2 regions of the Streptomyces sp. DSM 118878 genome follow, and region 2 is predicted to be linked to the other one. Evidence: predicted binding sites of a transcription regulator. Region 2 holds the regulator's gene; the other holds the start of a gene.

Region 1 (3,400 bases), 1.5 Mb from region 2:
TTGCTGTGAATTGCGTCACGCATTGCTTCGGACGTTGGACAACCGCGGAAAAAACAGCAAAGGGTGGGATGGAACGCCGGAAGGAGCCCCTCACCCGTGAACCAGAGCGTCGAGCCCCCGGACGTCGCCCGCGCGCGCAAGGGGCAGCAGCGGCCCACCCTGAACGCGATCCCCGGCCAGCGGGACCGCAGGCCCGCCGGCTCGTACGAGTATGAGCACGAGTACGAGCACGAGCACGAGCACGAGAAGGTAAGGGCACCGGCGGGGGCCCGGCTTCCGCTCCGGCTCGGAAAGCTGCTCCCGGGGCCGAGGGCCACGCCCTTCACCTTCGCGTACGCGCTCGTCCTCGCCGTCACGTCGCTCGTCACCCAGTACGCGGACCCGCGGCTCGTCTCCTCGCTGCTGCACGGTTCGAGCACCGACGTGGCCCACCTCGCGCACAGCCCCGCCCTCGTCCTGACCGCCAGCGCCCTGTGGATCGCGGGCGGGATCACCTCGCCGTACGCGATCGGCTTCCTGCTGGTCCTGACCGCCCTCGAACGCCGCATCGGCGGCCTCCGCACGGCCGGGGTCTTCCTGCTCGGCCACGTCGTCGCCACGCTCGCCACGGAGGTCCCTGTGGGCCTCTCGGTCCTCGCGGGGCACCTGCCCGACAGCTCGCTGCACCGCCTGGACTACGGGATCAGCTTCGGCGTGGCCGCCAGCGTCGGGGCGCTCGCGGGGCTGCTGCCGCCCTGGTCCGGATGGACCGTCCTGGCCGGCTTCGGCTGGGTCCTGGTGGACGACCTGATCGCGTTCGAGGACCCGATGACCAACTGGGGCCATCTGCTCGCCCTCGCCATCGGCGTCGCCACCTGGCCGCTGCTCCGGCGCGCCCGCCGGTCACGTCACGCCGCCACCGCCTCGACGACCGAGGGGAACGCCGCCGTCGGCAGCACCCGCGTCAGCCTCAGCTCCGCCGCCGCGAGCAGCGCGGCGAACTCCTCCCGCGTGCGCTCCTGACCGTCCACCACGGAGGCCATGGCCAGGTCCATCGCCTTGCCGGGGTGCGGGGCGTTGCCCTCGGAGAGGACGGACTCGACGATGACGAGGCGGGCGTCCGGGGCCATCGCCGCGCGGCAGTTGCGCAGGATCCGCAGGCAGCCGTCGTCGGGCCAGTCGTGCAGGACGTGCTTGAGGACGTAGAGGTCGCCGCCCTTCGGCACCTCCGTGAAGAAGTCGCCCGACTCGGCGCTCCACCGGCCCCGCACCGCTTCCTCGCCGCTCAGGACGTGCGTGCTGATCGCGGGCGTCTGGTCGAAGAGCACCCCCGAGAGGCCGGGGCGCCCGCGCAGGACCGCCAGGAGCAGCCCGCCGCGCCCGCCGCCGACGTCCACCACCCGGCCGTGCTCCGGGAAGGGGTACGTCCCCGCGACCACCGCGTCGACCCGGGCCGAGAGCGACGCCATCCCGGAGTCGAACAACTCCCGCAGCCCGGGCTCCTTCGCCAGGTACGCGAAGAACGGCTCGCCGAAGAGCCGCTCGAAGGACGGGCCCGCCTTGCGCACGGTCTCCTCAAGACCCGCCGAGGTCCGCTGGAACGTCGGGTCGGTCAGCATCAGGACCGCCGCGTGCTGTGAGTACGGCACGTCCGTGCGCAGGGCGTCGCCGGTCGGCGTCAGGTGGAAGGCGCCGGTCCCGTCCTCGCGGAAGACGCCGCGCGTGGCGAGGTAGCGCAGGACGCGCCGCAGGTGCCCGGCGTCCGTGCCGGTCAGCTCGGCCAGCTCGCGCGCGGTGCGCGGGCCCGCGGCCATGAGGTCGGCCACCCGGCAGCGCGCGGCCGTGCGCAGGGCCGCGGAGAAGAGATGGCCGAGCGCGTGCTCGACGAGCTGACCGGTGACGTCCTGCGCCTCGGGTGTGTCCACCGTGGGTCTCCTCCGTGCGGGTCGGACGTGCGGCCGGACGTGCGGGCCGGACGTGTGCGTGGGTCGGGGGACCACCGTCCTGGCAGGGCGCCGATTCGTACAGAGGCGGGCAGGAACCACTGACGGATTTCCGCCGATCGCTCAGAGCGAACATCACTTGGGGAACACCGCGGCGCTCACAAGCATTGAGCCGGTATAGCTCAACTTGAATGCCGAAGGGGAGATCATGGCTACTGAGTCCACCTCGTACACACCGCTCACTCTGCCCGTGCTGCCGCTCGACGACGAGGTGGTCCTGCCCGGCATGGTGGTCCCGTTCGACCTCTCCGACGCCGAGGTGCGCGCTGCCGTGGAGGCCGCGCAGGCCGCCGCCGGCTCCGAGGGCGACAGCAAGCCGAAGGTGCTGCTTGTTCCGCGCATCGACGGGACGTACGCCGCCACCGGCGTGCTCGGCACCGTCGAGCAGGTCGGGCGGCTCGCGGACGGCGACCCGGGCGCGCTGATCCGCGGCCGGAGCCGCGTGCGCATCGGCGCGGGCACGACCGGGCCCGGCGCGGCCCTCTGGGTCGAGGGCCTGAAGATCGACGACGCCGTGTCCGAACCCCTGCCCGGCGCCGTGACCGAGCTCGTCAAGGAGTACAAGGCGCTCGCCACGAGCTGGCTGAAGAAGCGCGGCGCCTGGCAGGTCGTCGACCGCGTCACGCAGATCGAGGACATCTCCACGCTCGCCGACAACTCCGGTTACTCCCCCTTCCTCACCGTCCAGCAGAAGATCGCGCTCCTGGAGACCGAGGACGCCTTCGACCGTCTCCGGCTCGCCACCGAGCAGCTCCGCGAGCACCTCGCCGAGCAGGACGTGGCCGAGTCCATCGCCAAGGACGTGCAGGAGGGAGTGGACAAGCAGCAGCGCGAGTTCCTGCTGCGGCGCCAGCTCGACGCCGTACGCAAGGAGCTGCGCGAGCTGGGCGGCGAGAAGGAGGGCGAGGAGTGCGACGACTACCGCGCCCGCGTCGAGGCCGCCGACCTGCCCGAGAAGGTCCGCGAGGCCGCCCTCAAGGAGGTCGACAAGCTGGAGCGGGCGAGCGACCAGTCGCCCGAGGGCTCCTGGATCAGGACGTGGCTCGACACCGTCCTCGAACTGCCGTGGAGCGAGCGCACCGAGGACGAGTACGACATCAAGGGCGCCCAGGAGATCCTCGACGCCGAGCACTCGGGGCTGCGGGACGTGAAGGAGCGCATCACCGAGTACCTCGCGGTGCGCAAGCGCCGTTCCGACCGCGGTCTCGGGGTCGTCGGGGGCCGCCGCGGCGGCGCCGTCCTCGCCCTGGTGGGCCCTCCCGGTGTCGGCAAGACGAGCCTCGGCGAGAGCGTCGCGCACGCCATGGGGCGCAAGTTCGTGCGGGTCGCGCTCGGCGGCGTACGCGACGAGGCGGAGATCCGCGGCCACCGCCGTACGTACGTGGGGGCGTTGCCCGGACGGATCGTGCGGGCCATCA
Region 2 (3,400 bases):
GCTCACGGTGGCCCTGCAACGCGGCCAGACCGTGCTCGACCGCGGCATCACCATGCGCACCCTCTACCAGCACACGGTCCGGCACAGCCAGGGAACGCTGGCGTACGCGGCACGCATGGCCAACGGCAACGTGCACATCAGGACCCTGGAAGAACTCATCGACCGGCTGATGATCTTCGACCGCACGGTGGCACTCATCCCCGCGCGGGAGGACCGCCAGGTCGCCCTGGAGCTCCGGCACCCGGGCATCGTGGAGTACCTCGCCAAGGTCTTCGAGCATCAGTGGCACAAGGCGACGCCCCTGCTCGACGAGGTTCCGTACGCCCCGTCCACCGACGGGATCACCGGCGTCCAGCGCTCCATCGCCAAGCTCCTCATCGAAGGCCACGTCGACGAGGCCATCGCGCGCCGACTCGGCATGAACGTGCGCACCTGCCGCGCCCACATAGCCAAGATCGCCGCCGCCCTCGGCAGCGGCAGCCGCGCCCAGCTCGGCTACCTCATCGCCCAGTCGGGGATTCTCGACCAGGGCCGCCCCCGGTGACGCCCAAGGCCCCCGCGATCACCGTCCTCGACGGGCTCGACCGCATCAACTCCGCGATCGAGCGGGCCATGGAGGACATCACCGAGGAGTTCCTCGCGGTCCAGCCCGGCGGGGCCCGGCCGCCGGAGATCTTGGCCGAAGTCTTCCCCCGTGACCAGGCCGTCCTCCGCCGCGGCTGCCGGATGCGGACGCTCTACCAGCACCCCACGCGCTACTCCCTTCCCGTGCTCGCCCACTTCGAGCACCTGGAGGGCGACGCCGAGGCGCGGACGATGGACGAGGTCACCGAGCGGCTCTTCGTCCTCGACAGGACCGTGGCGTTCATCCCGGCGAGCAAGGACCGCAGCGTCGCCCTGGAGGTGCGCCACCCCGCCCTGGTCGAGCACTTCGCCACCACCTTCTGGCGGCTGTGGCGGCTCGCCACGCCGATGTGGCCGCAGGCCGCGCCCCAGCCGCCCAAGGACGGCGTCACGGCCCGCCAGCACGCCATAGCGGGCCTCCTCGTCGAGGGGCTCACCGACGCCGAGATCGCCACGCGGCTCGGCATGAACATCCGCACGGCCCGCGTGCACATCGCCAAGCTGGCCGCCGTGCTCGGCAGCGGCAGCCGGGCCCAGCTCGGCTACCTCATCGGCCGCTCGGGCCTCCTGGACGCCCGGCACTCATGACGGGTCGGCGCGGCACTCATGACGGGGCCCGGCCCGGCACTCATGCCGGGCCCGGCCCGGCTTGCGTCCGGCGCCTCCGCCGAGGCCCGCTCGCGGCTCCGCGTCACACCCCCGCCCACTCCGTGAGCAGCGCCTCCCGCTCCGCCGTGCGCGGGGTGCCGCCCTCGTGGCGGCGGCCCCACTCCGCCATCACCGCGAGCGTCGTGTGCAGGGTGGCCGCGCCCTCCGTCATGCGGGCGAGGAGCATGCGGGAGAGGTCGAACTCCCGCTGGGAGTAGCCGACCGCCGCCGCGGTGTACGCCATCAGCTCCGTGTCGCCCTCGGCGCCGCCGACCCGGACCGTCATCATCGGGGCCACGTCGTCGCCCCCGAGGCCCAGCGACAGGACCATGTCGACCGCCGCGCCCACGTGCCGCTTCAGCGTCTTGACGGGGACGTGGTCGATGGTCAGCGACCGCACGTCCTCCCAGAGCAGCAGGCCGGGCCGTCCGTCCCCGAGCGGGAGCACACCCTCCGGGGTCAGCCGCACCCCTTCGGCGAGGCCGGACGGCTTCGCCCCCACGTACACATCACCCTCGGCGATCCAGAACAGTCCCACCATGGCCATGCCGAACTACCCACTTCCCCCGGCACACAACGATCAGCGATCAACGGTCAACTTCAGGTCGAGAACGCAAACGCGCGCCGGGGCCAGGAGGTTCCCACCTCCTGGCCCCGGCGCGCGTACGGAACTACCCGCGGACCTCAGTCCGTGGCCCGCTTCGGACGCCAGACCACCAGCGCGCTCGCCTGCTGCACGTCCTGGTACGGGACGAGGTCACGGCGGTACGAGGCGTGCACCGCCGCCTCGCGCTGCTGCATGGCGGCGGCCGCTCCGTCCACGGCCGCGGAGAGCTCCGCGATGCGCGACTGGAGCGCGGCGACCTGGTTCTCCAGCTCGATGATCCGCTTGATGCCGGCGAGGTTGATGCCCTCCTCCTGCGACAACTGCTGCACCGTGCGGAGCAGTTCGATGTCGCGGGCGGAGTAACGCCGGCCCCGGCCCGCCGTGCGGTCCGGGGAGACCAGGCCGAGGCGGTCGTACTGGCGCAGGGTCTGCGGGTGGAGGCCGCTGAGCTGGGCGGCCACCGAGATGACGTACACCGGCGTCTCGTCGGTGAGTTGATACGCCCTACTGAAACCGGACTGTCGACGACGGCCGTCCATCTCATGCTCCCTTCGCGGCCTTGAACAGGTCTGCCCGCGGGTCGTCGCCCGCGGTCGCCTCGCGGTAGGACTCCAGGGCTTCCTTCGCGGCGTCGGACAGGTCGGTCGGGACCGACACCTCCACCGTCACGAGCAGATCGCCCCGGGTGCCGTCCTTGCGGACCGCGCCCTTGCCACGGGCGCGCATCGTACGTCCATTGGGCGTGCCCGGCGGGAGTTTCAGCGTGACGGGAGGGCCGCCGAGTGTCGGCACCTTCACCTCGCCGCCCAGTGCCGCCTCCGGATACGTCACCGGCACCGTCACCGTCAGGTTGTCGCCCTTGCGGCCGAAGACCGGGTGGCTGTCGACGTGCACCACGACATACAGGTCACCGGCGGGGCCGCCGCGCTCGCCGGGAGCGCCCTTGCCGCGCAGCCTGATCCGCTGGCCGTCGGAGACACCCGCGGGGATGCGCACCTGCATGGTGCGGGACGACTTCGCGCGGCCCGAGCCGCCGCAGACGTCGCAGGGGTCCTGGGCGATCAGGCCCCGGCCCTTGCAGTCCACGCACGGGTCGGTCAGCGAGAAACCGCCGCCGCCGCCCCGCGAGACCTGGCCCGTGCCGACGCAGGTCGGGCACACGCGGGGCGTGCCGTTCTTGTCGCCGGTGCCGGAACAGGCCTTGCAGGCCGCCTGGGAGGACATGCGCAGCGGCACCGTCGCGCCGTCCACCGCCTCCGTGAAGCTCAGCGTGACCTCGGACTCGATGTCCTGGCCGCGCCTCGGCTGCGTACGCGTGCCGGCTCCGGCACCCGCGCCGCCGCGGTTGAACAGGCCCCCGAAGACGTCACCGAGGCCGCCCCCGAAGCCGCCGGCCGCACCGCCACCGCCCTGACCCGGGGCGCCGCCTCCGAAGAGGTCGCCCAGGTCGAAGTTGAACGATCCGCCGCCGGCCCCGGGGCCCTGCCGGAACCCGCCGTTGCCGAAGAGAGCACGCGCTTC

What was found. The regulator HspR, encoded in region 2, represses chaperone genes until heat shock. The targets are predictions, from matches to a motif close to TTGAGNNNNNNNNNCTCAA.
Region 1: a site for HspR is predicted at 2,090-2,108, ahead of lon (endopeptidase La). Genes of this name have one in related genera too.

Annotation. Positions count from the first base shown of each region.
Region 1 covers NZ_CP193622.1:5,819,072-5,822,471, forward strand. The annotation lists gene ACRAKF_RS26015 (rhomboid-like protein) at 97-1,002, shown strand; gene ACRAKF_RS26020 (methyltransferase) at 888-1,904, opposite strand; gene lon (endopeptidase La) at 2,131-3,400, shown strand, end outside.
Region 2 covers NZ_CP193622.1:4,295,114-4,298,513, forward strand. The annotation lists gene ACRAKF_RS19095 (helix-turn-helix transcriptional regulator) at 1-544, shown strand, start outside; partial or broken gene ACRAKF_RS19100 (helix-turn-helix transcriptional regulator) at 544-1,212, shown strand; gene ACRAKF_RS19105 (hypothetical protein) at 1,316-1,819, opposite strand; gene ACRAKF_RS19110 (heat shock protein transcriptional repressor HspR) at 1,957-2,418, opposite strand; gene dnaJ (molecular chaperone DnaJ) at 2,420-3,400, opposite strand, start outside.